3 regions of the Pantoea sp. X-Soil-ISGK-275 genome follow, and region 1 is predicted to be linked to each of the others. Evidence: predicted binding sites of a transcription regulator. Region 1 holds the regulator's gene; each other region holds the start of a gene.

What was found. Region 1 encodes Fur, which represses iron uptake genes when iron is present. Its sites were predicted from a motif close to ATAATAATGAGAACNACTATCAA; they were not measured.
Region 2: a site for Fur is predicted at 3,567-3,589, ahead of AC6I8A_RS08185 (TonB-dependent siderophore receptor). Genes of this name have one in related genera too.
Region 3: a site for Fur is predicted at 3,292-3,314, ahead of fes (enterochelin esterase). Genes of this name have one in related genera too.

The regions. Positions count from the first base shown of each region.
Region 1 covers NZ_AP035976.1:1,304,436-1,312,390, forward strand. The annotation lists gene nagE (N-acetylglucosamine-specific PTS transporter subunit IIBC) at 1-431, shown strand, start outside; gene glnS (glutamine--tRNA ligase) at 584-2,251, shown strand; gene AC6I8A_RS06040 (hypothetical protein) at 2,487-2,882, shown strand; gene fur (ferric iron uptake transcriptional regulator) at 2,941-3,390, opposite strand; gene fldA (flavodoxin FldA) at 3,745-4,275, opposite strand; gene ybfE (LexA regulated protein) at 4,413-4,688, opposite strand; gene ybfF (esterase) at 4,856-5,620, opposite strand; gene seqA (replication initiation negative regulator SeqA) at 5,869-6,408, shown strand; gene pgm (phosphoglucomutase (alpha-D-glucose-1,6-bisphosphate-dependent)) at 6,433-7,955, shown strand, end outside.
Region 2 covers NZ_AP035976.1:1,750,429-1,758,383, reverse strand. The annotation lists gene ghrA (glyoxylate/hydroxypyruvate reductase GhrA) at 1-76, opposite strand, end outside; gene treA (alpha,alpha-trehalase TreA) at 284-1,963, shown strand; gene AC6I8A_RS08190 (IS4 family transposase) at 2,104-3,411, shown strand; gene AC6I8A_RS08185 (TonB-dependent siderophore receptor) at 3,628-5,727, shown strand; gene AC6I8A_RS08180 (GlsB/YeaQ/YmgE family stress response membrane protein) at 5,791-6,039, opposite strand; gene AC6I8A_RS08175 (flagellar brake protein) at 6,226-6,960, shown strand; gene AC6I8A_RS08170 (FGGY family carbohydrate kinase) at 7,027-7,955, opposite strand, start outside.
Region 3 covers NZ_AP035976.1:642,864-650,818, reverse strand. The annotation lists gene pmrB (two-component system sensor histidine kinase PmrB) at 1-828, shown strand, start outside; gene AC6I8A_RS02905 (TonB-dependent siderophore receptor) at 835-3,105, opposite strand; gene fes (enterochelin esterase) at 3,365-4,594, shown strand; gene AC6I8A_RS02895 (enterobactin synthase subunit F) at 4,579-7,955, shown strand, end outside.

The sequences.
Region 1 (7,955 bases):
CCGGTGACATTGTTGCGCTGGAAAATGTGCCTGACGAAGCGTTCGCCAGTAAGGCGGTCGGCGATGGTCTGGCGATCAAACCAACTGGTAAAACTGTGGTTGCGCCAACAGCCGGAACCGTGGTGAAAATCTTCAATACCAACCATGCGTTCTGCCTCGAAGCGGAAAACGGTGTCGAGATCGTCGTGCACATGGGTCTGGATACGGTGGCACTGGAAGGTAAAGGCTTCACGCGTCTGGTTGAAGAGGGCACAACGGTCACTGCAGGTCAGCCAATCCTGGAAATGGATTTAGACTTCCTCAATGCCAACGCCCGCTCGATGATCAGTCCGGTTGTGGTCAGCAACAGCGATGATTTCGCTGGTCTGAATTTACTGGCAACCGGTTCAGTGGTTGCAGGCCAAACCCCGCTGTACGAGGTTAAAGGCTAAGTCCTTGTGATTGAGCCAGAAGGCAGGAAGCGATTCCTGCCTTTTTTGTTTTAAAACGACCAACAAACGGTTGTTTCCCTCCTGTGCTTTGTGGATCATACTCCGTTACTTCGTGGTACAAATCACCCGTTATAGTTTTTGAGGATTTTGAGATGAGTGAGGCTGAAGCCCGCCCAACGAACTTTATTCGTCAGATCATCGACGAAGATTTGGCGAGCGGTAAGCACAACAGTGTGCATACCCGTTTCCCGCCTGAGCCCAATGGTTATCTGCATATTGGCCATGCGAAATCTATCTGCCTGAACTTTGGTATCGCGCAAGACTACCAAGGTCAGTGCAATCTGCGTTTCGACGACACTAACCCAGTAAAAGAAGATCTGGAGTTTGTTGAATCCATTAAGCGTGATGTGCAATGGCTGGGCTTTGAGTGGAGCGGCAACATTCGTTACTCCTCAGACTACTTCGACCAACTGTTCAACTATGCGGTTGAGCTGATCAACAAAGGCCTGGCCTATGTTGATGAACTGTCAGCAGATGAGATCCGTGAATATCGCGGTTCCCTGACGGCACCGGGCAAAAACAGTCCGTATCGCGATCGCAGCGTGGAAGAGAACCTAGCGCTGTTCCAGAAGATGCGCGATGGCGGTTTCGAAGAGGGCAAAGCCTGTCTGCGTGCCAAAATCGACATGGCGTCCAGTTTCATCGTGATGCGTGATCCAGTGCTGTATCGCATTAAGTTTGCCGATCACCATCAGACTGGCAGCAAGTGGTGCATCTATCCGATGTACGACTTCACCCATTGCATTTCGGATGCGATTGAAGGCATTACGCACTCACTCTGTACGCTGGAGTTCCAGGACAACCGTCGTCTGTACGATTGGGTGCTGGATAACATCACCATTCCGGTTCATCCACGGCAGTACGAATTTTCACGCCTGAATCTGGAATACGCGGTGATGTCGAAGCGTAAACTGACTCAGCTGGTGAGCGAGAAGGTTGTCGAAGGCTGGGACGATCCGCGCATGCTGACCGTATCTGGTCTGCGTCGTCGTGGTTACAGCGCCGCTTCCATCCGTGAATTCTGCCGCCGTATTGGTGTGACCAAACAGGACAATATCGTGGAGATGGCTTCACTGGAATCGTGCATTCGTGACGATCTCAATGAAAACGCACCGCGTGCGATGGCCGTAATGGATCCGCTGAAAGTGGTGATCGAGAACCTGCCTGCAGGTCACGAAGAGATCATCAGCATGCCGAATCATCCGAACAAACCGGAGATGGGCACGCGAGAAGTGCCATTCAGTCGTGAAGTGTGGATCGATCGCGCGGATTTCCGTGAAGAGGCCAACAAGCAGTACAAACGTCTGGTGCTGGGCAAAGAAGTGCGTCTGCGTAATGCATACGTGATCCGTGCCGAGCGAGTAGCGAAGGATGATGAGGGCAATATCACCTGCATCTATTGTACCTGCGACGTTGATACGCTGAGCAAAGATCCGGCCGATGGCCGCAAAGTGAAAGGCGTTATCCATTGGGTTTCTGCGATTCACGCGCTGCCAGCGGAATTCCGCCTGTACGATCGTCTTTTCAGTGTGCCAAATCCGGGCGCGGCGGAGGATTTCCTCACCACCATCAACCCGAACTCACTGGAAATCAAACAGGGCTTCGTGGAGCCAGGTTTGCGTGCAGCCGATCCAATGGCGCCGTACCAGTTTGAACGTGAAGGCTATTTCTGTGCGGATAGCGTCTATTCACAGCCATCCAAGCTGGTGTTTAACCGCACCGTTGGTTTACGTGATACCTGGGCAAAAATCGGCGATTAATATTTTTTGTCGCTAGCACGATATGATCATGAAAGGGCGAGCAATCGCCCTTTTTTATTGTCTCGATTTAACCAGATACGACCTTTTATGCTGCTCCCTGCAATTAGCCATTAATTCCTTATTTGCGACTATTCTGACTTTAGCAAAATTAAACCATTTGCCAGTGTGAAAAACTTTTTTTCAGGTAGGCTATGCGCTCTCAGCCGTTGCTCTGCGGGTAATCAAAGGATAAAAAATGACAAGTCTCGCCCTGGAAGCCAAACATAGCGTGGTGGTTTTACATCAGCTTATCGAACGTATTTTTAATCAGGCAGAAGGCAGTGATGACAGCATTGATCTGTTCTTGTCGTACTTTCATCCCGACTTCAAAATGGTCACGCCACAGGGTAAACAGCTTGATCTTAATGAGATGGAAACACTGTTTCGCCAGTTGCAGGGACAGCGTGAAGGGATGCGAATTGCCACCAGTGAGCACGCCATCATTTCGCAGCAAAGTGAGGAAGTCACGATTCAGTATCGTGAATTGCAGATGATGAATGGCACCAATCAGAGCCGCATTTCTCTGGCGGTGCTGGATTGCAGCACCGCCATTCCGCGCTGGCGCTACTTGCAGGAAACGCTCGTTGCCTGATTTCAGATATAAAAAAACCGGCTTAAGCCGGTTTTTTTATACTGCATAGCACACTCAATTACTTATCGTGGAGCGTATCGTCTTCGCGGCAGTCTCCCAGAGCACAGTGACCATACAGATACAGGCTGTGGTTGCTAAGCTTGATGCCGTGGCGAGTAGCAATTTCACGCTGACGCGTTTCGATTGATTCATCGCTGAATTCGATAACTTTGCCACAATCAAGGCAGATCAAGTGATCATGGTGATGTTGCTGAGTCAGTTCGAAGACAGACTTACCGCCTTCAAAGTTATGACGGGTTACGATGCCCGCGTCGTCAAACTGGTTAAGAACGCGATAAACCGTTGCCAGACCAATCTCTTCGCCCATATCGATCAGGCGCTTATACAAATCTTCCGCACTGACGTGATGGGACTCGGGGCCGGGTCCCTGAAGCACTTCCAGAATTTTCAGTCTGGGTAGCGTGACTTTCAGGCCAGCCTTCTTCAATGCGGAGTTGTTGTCAGTCATGCGGATATTGTCCTGTTACTTTGCTAGTCACTTGCGGCGCAGGGGCCTTGAATGTTTAGGTCAACGCGCATTCTCATTTGCGTCTCATTATAGAACTCAAGCAGTGAAATGAAAACCAAGGCAACGTCCTTAATCACCAAAGGTTGTAAGGATAACGTCACTAATGTCTTCAGGACGCTTGGGTTTTGGATTCCATTTCACTCAGCCTCATTCTACTGCCAGAGGAATAAGCGGATGACCATTGCGGGTATTCTACAGATTTGCGGGGAAAAGTTAAAAAACCGTAGCTATTATTTTTATAGGAAATTCCGTTGCCCGATGTGAGGCAGCGCGCACATCGGGCAGAGCAGGGAATTAAGCTTCAATAATCTCTTTCAGCTGCAACTCGTCGAAGATCTGCTTCACCCATTTCTCAACACGTTCGTTGGTCAATTCTGGTTGACGATCTTCATCAATTGCCAGACCCAGGAAGTTTTTGTCATCGGCGAGGCCTTTAGAGGCTTCGAAGTGATAGCCTTCGGTTGGCCAGTGACCCACAATCACCGCACCGTTAGGCTCGATGATGTCACGGATGGTGCCCATCGCGTCACAGAAGTATTCGGCGTAATCTTCCTGATCGCCACAACCAAACAGCGCTACCAGCTTGCCATTGAAATCAATCTCTTCCAGCGTCGGGAAGAAATCATCCCAGTCGCACTGCGCTTCGCCGTAATACCAGGTTGGAATGCCCAGCAGCAGGATGTCGAACGCATCGAGATCTTCTTTGGTGCTCTTAGCAATGTCATGCACTTCGGCGACATCTTTACCCAGTTGTTTCTGGATCATCTTTGCAATGTTTTCAGTGTTGCCGGTATCGCTGCCGAAGAAAATGCCTACGATTGCCATGGGTTAGGTAACCTCTTGAATCCTGATTGTGAAAGTAAGTCAGTTGACTGCACAGTTATGCGAATAATAGCAGACCGGTAAAAAGTGCGGAACTTGTAAAGCCGTGACTTTGTGTTCCAGCGTGCGGTCTTCGCGCGTTAAGACAGTTTGAGTTGTGCCAGCAGCATTTGTTCAATCAATTCGCTGCGACTGATGTTTTGCTGATCGGCCAGCGTGCTGAGCGCGTCAACCGCCTCGCTCGACATCTTCAGCTCAACACGACGCAGCCCACGCACTTTATCGCGCTTGAGCTGGTTGCGTTTGTTGATGCGTAACTGTTCATCACGCGTCAGCGGGCTGGTTTTCGGGCGACCAGGACGCCGCTCGTCTGCGAAGAGATCAAGCGTCGTGCGGTCTGTCTGTTCTTTTGCCATGGTTTGTAAAACTGAGTGGGCGCGAACGGCGGAAAGGCGCTGCGCGATTAAAACATTATCGGCCCGACCACGGTGAAAAAATATCCGTGGCAAATTTTTAGCGCGACATCATACTCCAGCGCCTTCCCTGACGCCAACCCTAAAGCGCAAGCGGCAAGCTTTTGCTTTTACAGGTTAAAAAAACGCCGAACGGCGCGTAACACCGCATCGGGTTTCTCGGCGTGCACCCAATGTCCAGCTCCGCTGATCACATGTGCATGCGCCTGCGGGAACTGACGTAGCAGCGCATCGCGATGCTGATTGTCCAGATAAGGAGAATCGCCGCCGCGGATAAACAGTGCCGGATGCGGCCACGCAGGAATCTCTTCCCAGCCGGAAATGGTGCTGTAGTTATCCCACAGCACCGGCACATTAAAGCGCCATTCGCCCTCTGCGAAAGATTTGAGGATGAACTGGATCACGCCTTCTTCATCAATATGCTGACGCATTACTTCAACGGCTTCGCTGCGGCGCGTGACGCCCGCGGCGCTCACGGCCCGAATAGCGGCAAAAATTTCGTCATGGCGGCGCGTTTGGTAATCAACGGGCGCGATATCGATCATCACCATTTTTTCGATACGTTCCGGCGCGATGGCACTGAGCGCCATGGCGATTTTGCCGCCCATCGAGTGTCCTATCACACCCGCGCGATCGATATGGTGCGCATCCAGCGTTTCGACGATGTCCTGCGCCATCACGTGATAATTCATCTCATCGCTGCGTGCCGACAAGCCGTGGTTGCGCACATCAACCTGCAGCGTCGGACGTGCGTCACGCACCCCACGCGCCAGCACGCCAAGGTTATCAAGGCTGCCAAAAAGACCATGGATCAATAGAATCGGTGTGGCGTCGGGGGCAGATTGTTCAGTTTGCAGACGGGCGTTCAAAATCATGGCTAAAGTTCTTACGGTTGTGACCTTGGCTTAGGTTATCATGGATTCACCTGTCCAGCAGTCAGGCCGGAAGGCATTAGGGCATATTCCGACTTTTGCCTGGAAACGTTGCCAACGCTATCGGCTGCCACGGATTTAACTTTATAATCCTTATGTTAGAACCCGCTCACGTTTTGCACGACTGGATTTTGCTAAGGCCGTTGCATTAATGCGTGGTTCTGTCATTTGCCATAATCGTACGGAAAAAGATGAAAACGATTGAAGTTGACGAAGAACTCTACCGTTATATTGCCAGCCACACGCAGCACATTGGTGAAAGCGCCTCTGATATTTTGCGCCGCATGTTGAAGTTCACCGCCGGACAGAGCGCACCTGCTGCGCCTGCCGCTGGTGTATCAGTGAAAGAAGCGCAACCTGCCAGCCGCGAAGCGCGTCCTCAGGATCGCGTCCGTGCGGTACGTGAGCTGCTGCTCTCCGATGAATATGCCGAGCAGAATAAGGCGGTTAACCGCTTCATGTTGGTACTGTCAACGCTCTATCGTCTTGATCCGGCGGCGTTTGCTGAAGCGACTGCCTCGTTGCAGGGCCGTACCCGCGTCTACTTTGCGGGCGACGAGCACACGCTGCTGCAAAATGGCACCCATACCAAGCCGAAGCACGTTCCCGGCACGCCGTACTGGGTGATCACGAATACCAATACAGGTCGCAAATGCAGCATGGTGGAACACATCATGCTGGCTATGCAGTTCCCTCAGGAACTGACAGAGAAAGTTCGCGGCACCATTTAACTGAAGCGTCAGGGAGAAGCGCCAATGGCCAATCACCCCCGTGCCGGGCAGCCTGCCCAGCAGAGCGATTTGATTAACGTTGCACAATTAACCTCGCAGTATTACGTCCTGAAGCCCGATGTGGCGAATCCGGATCATGCGGTGAAATTTGGCACTTCAGGCCACCGCGGCAGCGCGGGACGCCAAAGCTTCAACGAACAGCACATTTTGGCGATCGCGCAGGCGATTGCTGAAGAGCGCAAAAAGGATGGCATCACCGGTCCATGCTACGTCGGTAAAGACACGCATGCGCTGTCTGAGCCGGCGATTCTGTCCGTGCTGGAAGTGCTGGCCGCTAACGGCGTGGACGTGATTGTGCAGCAGGACAACGGCTATACGCCAACGCCTGCTATCTCTAATGCGATTCTTGAGCACAACAAACGCGGCGGCGCGCAGGCGGACGGCATTGTTATCACGCCTTCGCACAACCCACCGGAAGATGGCGGTATCAAATACAATCCGCCAAACGGTGGCCCGGCTGATACCAACGTCACCAAAGTGGTGGAAGATCGCGCTAACCAGCTGATCAAAGGCGAGCTGAAAGACGTGAAACGTCTGCCGCTGGATCAGGCATGGGCAAGCGGTCACATTGTTGAGCAGGATCTGATCCAGCCGTACGTTGAAGGTCTGGCGCAGGTGATTGACTTCGCCGCCATCCAGAAAGCCGGCCTGAAAATTGGCGTCGATCCATTAGGCGGCTCCGGTATCGCTTACTGGCAGCGCATTGCTGAGCACTACAAGCTGGATCTGACCATCGTTAACGATGCGATCGACCAGACTTTCCGCTTCATGCATCTGGATAAAGATGGTGTGGTGCGTATGGACTGCTCATCTGAATGCGCGATGGCCGGCTTGCTGGCATACAAAGATAAATTCGACCTGGCCTTTGGCAACGATCCTGATTACGACCGCCATGGCATCGTCACGCCTGCGGGTCTGATGAATCCGAACCACTATCTGGCGGTTGCGATCAACTACCTGTTCCAGCATCGTCCACAGTGGGGCAAAGAGGTTGCTGTTGGTAAAACCCTGGTTTCCAGCGCAATGATCGACCGCGTCGTCAACGACATTGGCCGCAAGCTGGTAGAAGTACCGGTTGGGTTCAAATGGTTCGTTGATGGTCTGTTCGATGGCAGCTTCGGTTTCGGCGGTGAAGAGAGCGCGGGCGCATCCTTCCTGCGTTTCGATGGCTCCGCCTGGTCAACCGATAAAGACGGCATCATTATGTGTCTGCTGGCCGCTGAAATCACCGCGGTCACCGGCAAGAACCCGCAGCAGCATTATGACGAGCTGGCAGAGCGCTTTGGTGCGCCAAGCTATAACCGTCTGCAGGCTCCGGCGACTTCGGCACAGAAAGCGGCGCTGTCCAAGCTGTCACCAGAAATGGTGAGCGCTGATACGCTGGCGGGTGATCCGATCACCGCACGCCTGACTGCCGCGCCGGGTAACGGTGCGTCAATCGGTGGTCTGAAAGTGATGACTGAAAACGGCTGGTTTGCCGCGCGTCC
Region 2 (7,955 bases), 450 kb from region 1:
CCTCAGGTAAACGCTGACGCAAACCGTCCAGCCAGCCCTGCGGTGCCAGCGACGGGTGATACCAGATAATCTCCATTCGACTCTCCTTTTTTTGCTTCAGCCTCAGGCAAATAACCGAACAGGGCAAGCAAAAACCTTAGCCTTGATGCAATTTCTCGCGTGATTAATTCCGGGCGCTTCACATTTCCACCGCTGTACAAGGCTAAGCGGTGCGATTGCGACTAAAGTTGTTCGAGTGGTCAATGCGTTAGCACACCACCTTTTCGGACAAGGAGAAAAACCGATGATAAAAAATGCCGTATTCACGCCCGCGCGTCTGACCTTTTTACTCAGCGCCGCGTTGCTGGCCGCTGCCAGCGCCGCGCACGCCGATGACCAAAGCCGCATGCTCAGCAACCAGCCGCAGCCGCCAGATGTGCGTCTGGGACCGCTTTTCAATGCGGTGCAGCAGGCGAAATTTTATCCGGACCAGAAAACCTTCGCCGACGCGGTGCCGAAATCCAATCCCTCATCGATTCTGGCCGACTGGCAGATGCAGAAAAACCAGCGCAACTTCGATCTCAAGCATTTTGTCGACAGCAATTTTACGCTGCCAAAAGAGGGAGACAAATATGTGCCGCCCGCCGGGCAAAGCCTGCGCGAGCACATCAACGGTTTGTGGCCGGTGCTGACACGTACCGCGCAAAGTGCCAGCCAGTATGATTCGCTGCTGCCGCTGCCAAAACCTTATGTGGTGCCGGGCGGCCGGTTCCGCGAAGTCTATTACTGGGACAGCTACTTCACCATGCTCGGCCTGGCGGAGAGCGGTCACTGGGATCGCGTGCAGGATATGGTGGATAACTTCGCCACCGAACTCGATAAATATGGCCATATTCCCAACGGTAACCGCAGCTACTATCTTAGCCGCTCGCAGCCGCCGTTCTTTAGCCTGATGGTTGACCTGCTGGCAACGCACAAAGGTGACGATGTCTATCGCCAATACCTGCCGCAGCTGCAGAAAGAGTACGATTACTGGATGGCAGACAGCGACAAAGTGGCAGCCGGCCAGGCCAGCAAACGCGTGATCAAACTCAGCGACGGTACGCTGCTTAACCGTTACTGGGACGATCGTGATGCGCCGCGTACCGAATCCTGGCTTGATGACGTCAACACCGCGAATAAAGCGCCGGAGCGTAATAAGCAGCAGGTTTATCGCGATTTGCGTGCAGGCGCGGCATCAGGCTGGGATTTCAGTTCGCGCTGGTTCACTGATGCGCACAATCTGGCGTCGATTCGTACCACGCAACTGGCGCCGGTCGATCTCAACAGCCTGATTTTCCACCTCGAACAGACATTGTCTAAAGCGTCCAAACTGGATAAGCAGGATGACAAAGCCAAACAGTTCGCGGCGGATGCCGAAAAACGTCAGGCGGCGATCAATCGCTATCTTTGGGATGACAAAAAAGGCTGGTACGCCGATTACGATTTCCAGAAGAAGCAGGTTCATTCGCAGCTGACCGCCGCCACGCTGTTCCCGCTCTATATGCAGGTGGCGAGCGATAAGCAAGCTGAGCGCACCGCTTCCGCTGTTGAAAAACAGCTACTGAAACCGGGCGGTCTGGTGACCACCACGGTGAATAACGGCCAGCAATGGGATGCGCCAAACGGCTGGGCGCCGCTGCAATGGGTGGCGGTGGAAGGTCTTGAGCATTACAAACAGCCGAAACTGGCGCAGCAGATTGGTCAGCGCTTCCTGCAGAACGTGCAGGCCACCTACGACAAGGAGCATAAGCTGGTCGAGAAATATGTGGTTGAAGGCGCGCAGTTGGGTGGCGGTGGCGGCGGCGAATATCCGCTGCAGGATGGCTTCGGCTGGACCAACGGCGTGACGCTGAAGCTGCTGGATAATTACTGTCCGAAAGACAAAACCTGTAATAACGCCGGCGATATCCCGAATATGCCGGTTTTGAGTAGCGCGAAGTAACGTTTTTCCTGGTCAATACGTAGCCGTCGCAGGGTCGCCATTTATGGCGTAATGCCGATCAGTTAAGCCCGAAATGATCGGTTGAACGATCCTCCAGTTCTGCAAAAATCCGTAATCTCACAGGAATTACGGATTTTTTTATGTTACTCAGTCAGGCTCTCGATGCCGTTCTTAACTTTACGCCCAAAGAGTTCTCCGCGCTCTCCGATCTGCTCTCGCCTGAACTCATCGACGAATGCCTGGCTGATACTGGTATCGTGACCGTGCGAAAACGCCGTCTTCCAATGGAGATGATGGTCTGGGCCGTTACCGGCATGGCCCTGTTCCGCTCGCTTTCCATGAACCAGATTGTTTCTCATCTGGATATCGTTTTGCCGGGCAAGCGCCCATTCGTCGCGACCAGCGCGGTTGTGCAGGCGCGTCAGCGGCTCGGAGAAGACGTGGTCCGCCGGGTCTTTGAAAAGTCACGCCAGCTCTGGTTTGATAAAACACCGCTGTCACACTGGAACGGCCTGACACTGCTGGCGGTCGACGGCACGCTGTGGCGGGCCCCCGATACGCCGGAAAACGATAAGGCCTTTGGGCGGACGGCAAATGCACACAGTCAGTCTGACTGGCCTCAGCTGCGCATGGTCTGCCAGATGGAGCTGACAAGCCATCTCTTATCGGGCGTGAGCTTTGGCAGCGTGACCGAAACCAGCGAGGTTGATCTTGCGGCACAACTGGTGGGACAGACGCCGGATCACTCGCTAACGATCCTGGATAAAGGCTTCTATGCGCCCGGCTTCCTGCATTACTGGCAGACCTCGGGGGTGGAAAGACACTGGATGCTACCTCTGCGCAACGATGCAAAATACCGTGTTCTGCAAAAACAGGGCTCAGGCAGCGAGCTGATAGAACTGGACCTGTCGTGGCAGGCGCGTAAAAAATGGAAAGATGTGCCGGAAACGCTGACGGCGCGACTGATAAGCAAAAAGGTTAACGGGAGAGTGGTGAAAATCCTGACGTCAATGTGCGATCCATTGCGATATCCGGGAGGGGATATCGTTGATCTTTATGGACATCGCTGGGAAATAGAACATGGCTTCCGGGAGATGAAGCAGCATCTGTTGAACAACGAGCTCACGCTGAGAAGCAAAACACCGGAACTGGTGAAGCAGGAGTTATGGGGCGTTGCGCTGGCGTATAACCTGCTGCGTTTTATGATGGCGCAGATGGCCTATAGCCTGAAAAACGTGGAGCCTTATCAGCTGGGGTTTAAGCAGGCGGCACTGTACCTGACAGGTCAACTGAGACTCCTGCCTGCGGTAGCGCCGGGAAAAATTCCGAGAATAATAGATGAAATAATGGCGATGGCGGGAAGCTTCGTGCTGCCAACCCGGCGGACGAGACATTATCCGCGAGCGGTGAAAAAGAAGCCGAAACGCTATGCGTTCCGGCATGATTAAGTCTTAACTGACGAGCATTACGCCATTTATGGCGACCATTAACCCGTGTGCGCATTAATGCGCACCCTACAGCCTCATATCGAATTCCGCCCTGCCTGTGTATTTTCCTCACACCCCATTTACAACAACCTCACATCTTGAAACATCCGCCACAAAAGATAATAATTCTCAATCTAATATCGATAGCTATTCCCATTTAAATATCAGGAACCTCTCATGACCTCGCTGTTTACCCTTAACCGTGGCCGCGTTCTGTGCACGCTTGCGCTGGCTTTACCCGCTGCAAGCTTCGCCGAAGAGTCGCTTGTCGTCACGGCGCAACCGCAAGAGAGCGCCACCTCGCCGACGCAGGGCTATCTCGCCACGCGCAGCAGCGGCGCCAGCAAAAGCGATCAACCGCTGATTACCACGCCGCAGTCAATCTCGGTAGTGACACGTCAGCAGATGGAAGATCAGGGCGCGCAGGATCTCAACCAGGCGCTGGGTTACACGCCAGGGGTGTTCACCAACTTCGGCGGGGCCGCCACGCGTTACGACACCATCGCGCTGCGTGGTTTCCACGGCGGCGATGTCGACAACACCTTCCTCGATGGCCTGCGCGTGATGAGTGACGGCGGCAGCTTCAACATCCTGCAGGTGGACAACTGGTTCCTTGATCGCATTGATGTGATCAAAGGTCCCTCCTCCGCGCTTTACGGCCAAACGGTGCCGGGCGGATTAGTGAACATGGTGAGCAAGCGTCCGCAGTTTGCCGAAGAGGGCCACTTCCGCCTGTCGAGCGGCACCAACGCCACCAACAGCGCTGCCTTTGATTACTCCAACGCCATCAACGATCAGTGGGCATTTCGCTTAACCGGCATCACGCGCAACAGTGATACGCAGTACGATCACACCCGCGAAGAGAAATATGCGATTTCGCCACAGCTGATGTGGCAGCCAAGTGAAGATACCAACTTAGTGCTGCGCGCCTACCTGCAGAAAGATCCCTCAGGCGGCTATCACGGTTCGGTACCGGCGGAAGGCACGCTTTACAGCCATAACGGCCGCAAGTTGAGCGATAGTTTCTACGAAGGCGACAGTTCGCTCGATCAGTTCAAACGTCGCGAGCAGATTTACAGCTATGACTTCTCACATCGCTTCAACGAAGTCTGGTCGGTGTACTCCACCGGCAGTTACAGCCACTCGAATACCGATCTCGATCAGGTTTATCAGATTGGCTGGAACGCAACGAATCCTGACCTGCTGAACCGCTACTACTCCGGCGAGCGTTCATCACTGAGCGCATGGGCGAATGACAACCGCTTGCAGGCCGATTTTGCTACCGGCGCGGTGCAGCATCGCGTGACGCTGGGCGCGGAATACCATCGCTATAAAAATGACATCACCAAAGCCAGCGGTGCCGCCAGCGCGCTGAATGCGTGGAGCGGCGAAGAAGTGGGCATCATGCCGGACTTCGACTGGACATCGCAGACGCGCCGCTACTATCAAACCGGTTTATATCTGCAGGATGAGTTGCAGCTTGATCGCTGGCATCTGGATTTGTCGGGACGTTATGACCGCATTGTGTCGGAAAACGGCACCAGCCGTCGTCAGGACGATCACATCAGCGGCCGCGCCGCGCTGCTGTATGCCTTCGAGAACGGCATCTCGCCTTACGTCAGTTGGAGCCAGGCGATAACGCCAGCCTCGTTAACCGATCCGCAGGGCAATCAGCTGAAACCGACCACCTCAGAGCAATATGAAGCGGGCGTAAAATATCAGCCGGTGGGCACGCGCGATATGTACTCAATCGCGGTGTACGATTTGACCCAGGACGATGTCGCCAACCGTAACGTGCTGGACGGCACTTACACGCCGTCGGGCAAAGTGCATTCGCAGGGCATCGAGTTGGAAGCGCGTAATCAGCTGACGCAACGTTTCAGCACCATCGCCGGCTACACGCTGAATCATCTGCGCTTCAAAGATTCGGTGGACGGTAACGATGGCCATACGCCATATGTCACGCCGAATAGCATGGCATCGTTGTGGGGACATTATCAGTTTGACTACGGCTTGAGCGCTGGCGCCGGTGTGCGCTATATCGGCAAACAGTGGGCGGATAACGAGAACACCACGCGTCTGCCATCGGTAACGCTGTTTGATGCGTCGGTTCGCGCCGATCTTGGCGCATGGAACTCACAGCTGAAAGGCGCCTGGCTGCAGGTGAATGCCAACAACCTGACCGATAAAAAGTATCTGGCCGCCTGTTATGGCACCGGTTACTGCTATCGCGGTGCCGAGCGTACGGTCATGGCTACGGTGGGCTACGACTTTTAATCAGGCATAAAAAAATCCGCCATCCTTTTACGGGATGGCGGATTTCATCAAATCGCTATGCTGTTAACTTCGTACTTTACGGTAAATCCACAGCACCACAATGGCACCGATCACGGCCACCACGAAGCTACCGAAGTTGAAACCGTCAACTTTACCGAAACCAAACAGGGTACTGATCCAGCCACCGACAACCGCACCTACCACACCCAGAACCACGGTGATGATAAAGCCGCCGCCATCTTTACCCGGCATAATCCACTTCGCGATAATCCCGGCAATCAGACCAAAAATAATCCATGAAAGAATACCCATGTACTGCTCCTTACGTTATTAATCAATGTGTTCACCGCCTCTAGTATAGACGGGATTTTATGATCTGCCTCGCAACTTGCCGCAGTAAATAATCGTTAGCTAACTAAAGGTTAGCGCAGCCATGCCGATAACTGACGAACAGCATTGTCAGTCGTGAAAATAACAATCGGATAAGTGGAGCAGGACGTGGGAGAAGCCGATAAAGAACAATACCTCAAGCGAGGCACGTTAGCGGTTTTGGGCGTGATGAAGGATCTGTTGCGTTCTCAAACCCCGTTGATGGTGAATTTTTCGCGCGGTCAGTTTATCAGCCGCATGCTGTCAGCCGATGAAGATCAGGTGATCTTTGACCTTGGCAGCAATGCGCTGGATAACGATTTAGCGCTACAAAGTGGTGAAGTGAATATCTTTGCCGAAACGCACGGTGCCAAAGTCGAATGTAGCTTAATCGGTTTACAGCGCATCGAATTTGAAGGCTTGCCCGCTTTTGCTGCATCGCTACCCGAACTGGTGTGGCAGATTCAACGCCGTGAGTTCTTCCGCGTCAATGCGCCGCTGGAGCCGGTTTTTTATTGCCACAGCCAGTGGCCGGATGGCAGCACTGCGCGCTTCCGCCTGCAGGACCTGTCATTGGGTGGCGTGGGCGTGCTGCTGGACGAAGCGCTGCCAGAAGGCCTTAATCGCGGCGATACCTTTAAAAAGCTGCGCGTGGATTTGGCTGAATACGGTCACTTCGAGGTGACAGCACAGCTGCTGCACATTGGTGAACGCACCGTGGTGACCAGCAAGAATGAAACCCGCGCCACTCCGCGCCTCAGCTTCCGCTTTACCGCCATCGAGCCGATTCAGGAACGCCAGCTGCAGCAGGTGATTTTTGCGCTGGAACGTCTGGCGCGCGATAAGGCCAACCGTTTCCAGTAAGTCCATCATTCGTAGGGTCGCCATTCGTGGCGACCACTCCCCCAGATTTGCACAAAACCGCACCCATCAATGCGGCTGATAACGGCAACGCGCCACCGCATCCAGCCAGCCGTGATAATTCTCCTGCATGCTTTTCGCCTGATCTTCACGCGGCGTAATCACGCTGCCGCCCTGTAACGCCTGCATCTCACTGCCCTGCTGCCACCAGCCTAAGCTGCGGCCCGCTAATAGCGCGGCGCCCAGCGCTGAAACTTCTGCCGTCGGTACGCGTTTCAGTGGCCGCTGTAGCACATCGGCCTGCATCTGCATCAACCAGCTGTTTTCCGTGGCACTGCCATCCACGCACAGCGCAGGAAGTTGCACACCGCTGGCCTGCTCCATGGCGAAAAACACGTCGGCGATCTGGAAAGTGATCGATTCCAGCGCCACGCGCGCCAGCACTTCCGGCGTTGCCGCATCGGTCAAACCACACACCATGCCGCGCGCTTTTAAATCCCACCAGGGCGCGCCGAGGCCAGAGAGCGCCGGTACAAAATAGATGCCCTGATTGTGTTCGCTGCGCTGCGCCAGCGCGGTGAGTTCTCGTGGATCCTTGATGCCCAGCATGCGGCCCAGCCACGCCGCGCCGGAACCGGTGTGGGTAATGTTGCCTTCAAAGGCATAGCGCAACGTGCCGTCGTGCCACGCCACCGTGGTGCTAAGGCCATTTTCCGTCAGTAGCGGCGTTGCCATCGACATCATCAGTGACGAACCGGTGCCGTACGTGGCTTTGACCACCTCTTCGCTGCCACTGCGCTGCGCTTGCAGCGCGGCGTGCGAATCGCCGATGCGCGACAAAATCGGTGTGCCGGGCGCTAAACCGGGCATATCGTTACGTGTCACCACACCTTGCGCACTAGCCGAGGGCACAATCTGCGGCAGCGCCGCGCGGGGAATATGGAACAGCGCCAGCAGTTCATCATCCCAGTCGCCGCTGTGCAGGTTGTAAAGCTGGG
Region 3 (7,955 bases), 660 kb from region 1:
TTTTGGGCGATTAACTGGATTATTCGTCCGCTGAAATCGCTGCAGGACAGCCTGGCGCATCGTTCAGCGGATAATCTGACGCCGTTACCGATCTACTCCGAAATGGATGAGATCGTGGCGGTAACCACCTCGATCAACCAACTGTTTTCACGCCTCGATCACACCTTGCAGCAGGAACGCCTGTTCACCGCCGACGCCGCGCACGAGTTGCGTACGCCGCTGGCCGGGTTGCGCCTGCACCTCGAGCTGCTCCACCAGCAGAACGTGCCGCAGAGCGAGATGCTCATTGAACGCATCGATCAGCTGATGCACACCGTGGAACAGCTTTTAATGTTATCGCGCGCCGGACAAGCGCTGGCGGGCGGTCACTATCAGCAGTTGCAGTGGCAACAAGACATCATGCAGCCGCTGAAGCCAGAAATGGCCGAGTTGTACCAACAGCGTCAGCAAATCCTGCACTGGCCGCAGAATAACGATGTGCCGCAGCAAGGCGAAGCGGTGCTGCTGCGACTGATGCTGCGCAATCTGCTGGAAAACGCCTCGCGTTACAGCCCGGAAGGCAGCGAAGTCGCGGTGAAGATGCAGCAGGATCAGCAGCAGGTGATTATCGAAGTGTGGGATCAAGGTCCGGGCATTGACGCCGCCGCGGCGGAAGAGCTCACGCAGGCGTTTCGTCGTCGCGATCAGCGTTATGGCGGCAGCGGTTTGGGTTTGAATATCGTGCTGCGCATCGTGCAGATGCATCGCGGCAGACTGGAATTGGTCAATCGTGAAGATCGCAGCGGGCTGATTGCCCGCTGCTATTTACCGCATCAACTAATTGGCTAAACGCCGTTAGAAGTGGGTATTCAGGCTCATAAAGTAAGTACGACCGGATTCGTTGTAGGTATTGGCGCCGGCACCATACAGATAAGAGTTGGTGTTGGCGTTACCGGTGGTTTGCGCATTACCTTCGCGATAGTGGCGTTTATCGAACAGGTTATCGATTCCCACCGTGACGCTGGCGTACTTGTTGATATCGTACGTACCGCTCATGCCGATAATTGAGTAAGGACTCACTTTATCCGTTGCGCTGCCGGTAGAAAGATTCCCTTTATAATCATACTTCTTCGGCGTCTGCGTGCCGTACCAGGTCAGCGTGGTTTGCAGTGAAAGATCCTGCGTCGCCTGCCAGCTCAGCGTCGAGTTCAGCGTGTACTCCGGAATCACCGATAAACGATCGCCGGTCTCTTTGTTCTTACTCTGCAGCATATAAGTGAAGTTGTTGTTCCACGTCACGCTGTCGGAGAACGGCACGTTGACGGTACCTTCCAGCCCTTCCACCACCGCTTTCGGTACGTTTTCCCACTTATAAATATCGGTGGTGCCATTGGACGCTTTGCTGACTGGCGAGTAACCGGCTTCGATCTTGTTACGATAATCGTTGCGGAACCAGGTCAAACCGGCCTGATAACCTTCGTGTTTCCACTCCAGACCAATCTCTTTGTTGATGCTATTTTCTGCTTTCAGGTCGCTGTTACCTTGCAGGTAACAAGCGCCGGTGCTGGCCGCACAACCCTGGCCATTGCTGTACAACAAGTAGTTTGGATTGGTTTGATACAGGCTCGGCGCTTTGTAAGCGCGTCCAATCCCCATCTTCAGCGTGAAGTCATCGCCCAAACCTTGCGACAGGTTGAGCGACGGGCTCCAGTTATTGCCAACAATCGAGTGGTGATCGAAACGCAGGCTTGGCGTCAGCATGGTGCTGTCGGTCAGCTCCATGTTGTCTTCCGCAAACAGCGAGAAAATCTCTGCCTGGGAATACGGGCTGCGGCCGGTGTTATCGATGCCCGGCACCGAACCGTAGTTCGCCGCCTGCGTGTTGGAAGAACCGTCTTTCATGCGCTGCTGGTTCCATTCGGTACCCAGCGTCGCGGTTTGGTTAAACAGCAGTTCAAACGGAATGCTGACTTCGCTATGCAGCAGCACATCATCCAGTTGGATGGTGTTGAAATCGCTGTTGGAGAAGATGCCTTCGGTGCCGCCCGCCAAACCTTCATTGAGGCGCGAGTTACGGGTTTTCTCGTAGCGCGCGTAGGTGTTGGTGCTGGCGCCGTTATCCCATGCGCCGGTCCATTTCAATGAGATGTTCTGGCGGTACAGGCGGTTAGTTTCGTCACCGTACAGGCTTTTCACCAGCGCGCTGGTGTTGGTGTTCTGCGTGTCACCCGCATACAGATTGCCCTGACGGCTGAAACCGCCCTGCAGCTCCAGCGTCTGCATCGGCGCAAACGCCCAGCTCAGCAAGGCATTGATATCTTTATTAACCGAGCCTTCACGACCCGCCGGATAGCTGCCCGCATAGGTGCCGGTGCGCGCCGCCGCATGACCTTCGTTGATGTCATAGGCATCGGCCTGGGTTTTGGCTAAACCGCCGTACAAACGGAAGTTGAAATCATCGCCAAGCGGCCCTTCGAGACTGAAGTTGGTGCGCTTGGTCGCGCCTTCCGCTTTATGTTCCGGCACGTTGAAATAGGTGTTCCAGGAACCGTGCCACTGCTGATCGGTCTGTTTCTTAGTGATGATATTCACCACGCCGCCCGCTGCACCGTTGCCGTAACGCACCGCTGCCGGTCCGCGAATCACGTCGATGTGATCGATCATCTCCGGCGGCACCCAGTTGGTATCGCCACGCGTATCACGTTCACCACGCCAGCCGAGGCGCACCGAATTGCGGCTGGTGATCGGCATGCCGTCTACCATGATCAGGGTGTTTTCCGGGCCCATGCCACGAATATCGATCTGGCGATTGTTACCGCGCTGGCCGCTGGTGGAGTTGCCGGTCAGGTTAACGCCAGGCATGGTACGGATAATTTCAGATACATCGCGTGCTGGCGGATGCTTTTTGATTTCGTCGGCGGTAATGGTTGAGACGCCCGGCGCTTGCAGGTTCTGCTGCTGCGCGGTGACCATCAAGGTGCCGCCGTCCATTGATGGTGCGTCAGTGGTGCTGGCTGAGGTTTTGCTGGAAGAAGTCTCTGCTGCCCAGGCGCTGCTGGAGAGCAGTGAGGCGCTGAGCCCCAGTTCAATCAGAATGGCTAATGATAAGCGTGAGTAATTTTTCATTTTATACGTTCCTGGATGGCCAGCGAAAAGCCGTTGGATGCTTAACTGGCGAGCCGGTGAGAAGATCCCTGTCCATATCGCGCCCAGTTCCAGACCCTTCAAACCATCCGTAGCGCAACCTTACCGAACGGTAAGCATCAGGCGGAACAGGCGTGCTCATTTTTGAGCGCAGTCACCCTATTGCAAATGCAAATTATTATCAATAGTATTATTCATCAAGCTTATGTAAATCTCCGCGTAAACACCGACTGGCAGCCCTATGACCTGGCGAAATGATGTAACCGGCAGTGAAGCCTGGTGGCAGGCGCAACAATCCCAAGGCATTCCCCGCATTGAGTTAGCAGACGATGGCCAATGTCAGGTCACCTTCTTCTGGCGTGACCCGCAAGGCGATGAAACGCAATCGTCGACCCAGCGCGTGTGGATCAACATTACCGGCGTGACCGATCACCACCAGCGCCGCCCGCCGCAGTCGTTAATGCGCGTGGCGGGCACCAACGTCTGGTATTGGCAGACTTCGTTGCCCGCCAACTGGCGCGGCAGTTACTGTTTGATGCCCGATGATCAGGCCACCGACTTCACCGGCGTTGCCGAGATGTCTACATTGCGCAACTGGTGGCGCGACAAATTCCCGACGGCGCAGGCCGATCCGTTGAATCGCTTACGTGGCTGGTCCGGTGGTCGCGGCATGGGCGTATCGCCGCTGCATCTGCCGCAAGCACCCAATCAACAGCTGTGGCAAGCGGTGGATCACGGCACAGCGCCAGCCATTGAACTGCAACAACAGCAATGGGATAGCGCGCTCTTGGGCAACAGCCGCAAGGTGTGGATTCACACCACCGGCGAGGCCAACCCCGCGCAGCGTCCGCTGGCCATCATGCTCGACGGGCAATTTTGGGCGCACAGCATGCCGATTGCCGGACCGCTGCAGCAGCTCACCGATGCCGGTTCTTTGCCGCCAGCGGTATATCTGTTTATCGACATCATCGACAGCGAACACCGCAGCCGCGAGCTGCCGTGCAACGCGCAGTTTTGGCAAGCCATTCAGCAAGAACTGTTACCGCAAATCGCACAATCAACGCCTTATCGCCAGCAGGCGGACAGCACCATCGTCGCCGGACAAAGCTTTGGCGGCCTGGCGTCGGTGTTTGCCGCGCTGCACTGGCCAGAAACTTTCGGCAACGCGCTCAGCTTGTCCGGATCCTTCTGGTGGCCGGAACGCGGCAATCCACACGGCTGGTTGCTGCAGGCGCTGGATAGCGGTCTCGCGCCGCGCCAACCGCTGCGTTTCTGGCTCGAAGCCGGCAAACGCGAAGGCTTGATTCTGCAAGCTAATCAACAACTTAAACAGCAGCTTAGTGCTGCCGGCTATCAGGTAAATTACCAGCCGGTGGAAGGCGGCCATGACGCGCTCTGTTGGCGCGGCGGCCTGCTGAATGGCTTGCAAGCGCTGTGGAGCAAACCGGAGCATCCATGTCCGAATCCCTGATGAATACGCAAACCGACCAAAAAACCTTGCCGTTAGTCGCGGCACAGCCCGGCATCTGGATTGCCGATCAGCTGTCACCGCACCACAACGCATACGCGGTGGCGCACTTTGTCGAACTGCGCGGTGAGATTGATAGCGCCCTGTTGGCCCAGTCGATCGTCGCGGGCATGCAGGAAGCCGACACGCTGAACATGGCATTTGGCGAAGTGGAAGGCGAAGCGTTGCAGTGGCCGCAGCCACACTCCTTTAGCCTGCCGCAGATTGTCGATTTGCGTGCTGAGGCCGATGCGCCCGCCACAGCGCGTGCGCTGATGCGTGACGACATGAATGGCGATCTGCGCGTATTAAGCGGCGCAAAACTGTGGCATCACCGCCTGTTCCGTCTCGACGATCAGCATTGGTTCTGGTATCAGCGCTATCACCATTTGGTAGTGGATGGCTTCAGCTTTACCGCGCTAACGCGCCGCATCGCCAATCTCTATACCGCAGCCGTACGCCAGCAAGATGCTGAACCGACGCCGTTTATTCCGTTTAGCGAAGTGGTGGACGAGTATCAGCGCTATCGCGAATCCTCCTCCTTTGTACGTGACAGCCAGTTCTGGCGCGAAAAAGGCGCGGCGCTGCCTTCACCGGCTTCGCTCTCGCCGCTGCCGCTCGCCGGACAACATGCCAGCACCGATCTGCTGCGCCATAGCGTTACGCTGGATCGCAGCACTTTCCAGACGCTGGTGCAGCAGCAACCGCACGCCAGCGCGGCCGATCTCGCCTTTGCGCTGGTGGCGCTGTGGCTGGCGCGTCTCAGCGGGCAAAACGACTTTGCCGCTGGCTTCATCTTTATGCGCCGCATCGGCTCGGCCGCCTTGTGCGCCACCGGTCCGGTGATCAACGTATTGCCGATGGCAATCCATTACGATCCCGCGCAGCCGATCGGCGCGCTCGCCGCCCAGCTGGCGGGTGAAGTGAAAAAGATGCGTCGTCATCAGCGCTATGACGCTGAGCAGGTGCAGCGCGATCTCGGCCGCCTCGGCGATGGCGATCCACTGTACGGACCGGTGATCAATCTGAAGATGTTTGATTACCAACTCGATTTCGCTGGCGTGGAAGGCATAACACATCAACTGGCGTCCGGGCCGGTGCGCGATCTGGAGATCGCCATTTATATCAGCGAGCACGGTGAACTGACGCTGGAGCTATTGGCGAATGCCGAACGCTACAGCGAACAAACTTTGCAGCGTCACGCCAGCCGTTTTGCTCTGCTGCTCAATCAGCTGGCGCAACAACCGCAACGGCCGTGCGGCGAGCTCGATCTGCTGACCGCCGAAGAGCATGCGCAGATTGCCGCGATCAACCAAACCGCCTATCCGCTGCCAGCAGAAACCCTGGCATCCCTGTTAGCGCAGCAGGCAGCACGCACGCCCGATGCCCCGGCGCTAGCCGATGCGCAACATCAGCTTAGCTATCGCGAAATGCAGCAGCAGGTGTTTGCGCTGGCCGCCGATCTCAGCGCCGCCGGCGTGCAGCGTGGCGATATTGTCGCCGTGGCGCTGCCGCGTTCGGTGCAACTCTCGCTGGCGCTGCAGGCGATTGTTTCGCTTGGGGCCGCCTATTTGCCGCTTGATACCGGTTATCCGGATGACCGTTTGCAGCTGATGCTGGAAGACGCCGCGCCGAAAACGCTGATCACCTGCGCGGCGCTTCGCGCGCGCTTCAGCGCTATCGCATCGGTCAATCAGCTGCATTTTGATGTGCTGTATAACAACCCGCATGCGCCGCAGCCGGCCAGCGCACCGACGCCGCAGGATGGCGCCTACATCATTTACACTTCAGGTTCGACCGGTCGCCCTAAAGGCGTGCTGGTGGGACATGAAGCCATCGTCAATCGCCTGTTGTGGATGCAGGATCGCTATCCGCTGCAAGCCGATGATGTGGTGCTACAGAAAACCCCGAGCAGCTTCGACGTCTCAGTGTGGGAATTCTTCTGGCCGCTGCTGGTCGGTGCGCAGTTGGTGATGGCACCGCCAGAAGCCCATCGCGACCCGGAAGCGTTGCAGCAGCTGTTCGCCCGCTACCAAGTCACCACCACGCACTTCGTCCCCTCGATGCTGGCGGCCTTTGTCGCGGCGCTGGATGATCAACCGGCGATTGCCTGCTGCGCCAGTCTGCGCAACGTGTTCTGCAGCGGTGAAGCGCTGCCGACGGATTTATCACGCGAGTGGGAAAAACTGACGCGGGTGCCGCTGCACAATCTGTATGGCCCAACCGAAGCGGCGGTGGATGTCAGCTGGTATCCGGCGTTTGGTGATACCCTGGCCGCCGTCGAAGGCGCCAGCGTGCCGATTGGATTCCCGGTGTGGAATACCGGCCTGCGCATCCTCGATGCCCGCATGCAGCCGGTGCCGCCAGGCGTGGCGGGCGATCTTTATCTAACCGGCGTGCAGCTGGCGCAGGGCTATCTTGGCCGTCCCGATCTCACCGCCAGCCGCTTTATCGCCGATCCTTTCATGCCTGGCGAGCGCATGTATCTCACCGGCGACGTGGCGCGCTGGCTGGATAACGGCGCGGTGGAATATCTTGGCCGCAGCGACGATCAGCTGAAGATTCGCGGTCAGCGCATCGAACTGAATGAAATCGATCATGTGCTCAGCGCGCAGCCCGGCATTGAACAGGCGGTCACGCACGCGGTGGTACTCGGCGGTTCGGCGGCGCAAGGTGATGCGCGTCAGCTGGTCGCTTACGTGATTGCAGAGCAGCCGGTTGATAGCGACGCGCTGCGTCAGGCGCTGGCGCAACGCCTGCCTGCGCATATGATGCCGGTGGCGATTGTGCAGCTCGATGCCTTCCCGCTCAGCAACAACGGCAAACTCGATCGCAAAGCGCTGCCGTTGCCGCAATCCGCTGGCGTCAGCGCAGGTCGCGCCCCGCACGCCGGGCTGGAAACCACCTTAGCCAATGCTTTCTGTCAGTTGCTGGCACGCGAGCAAATCAGCGCGCAGGATGACTTTTTCGCCCTCGGCGGCCATTCGCTGCTGGCGATGCGCTTAGCGGCGCAGCTGCGCCGTGAACTGCAACAGCCGGTTTCGGTGGGGCAAATCATGGTGGCCTCGACGGTGGAGAAACTGGCAACGCTGCTCAGTGATACGCAATCACACCAGCAAGCCGGTTTTGAAGCGGTGCTGCCGCTGCGTCAGAGCAACGGACCGACGCTGTTCTGCTTCCATCCCGCGTCGGGTTTTGCCTGGCAGTTCAGCATCCTGCAACGGTATCTCGAAAAGCGTTGGTCGCTGGTCGGCATTCAGTCGCCGGATATCAACAGTCCGCTGAACCAAAGCGCGCATCTGGATGAAGTGTGCGATGCCCATCT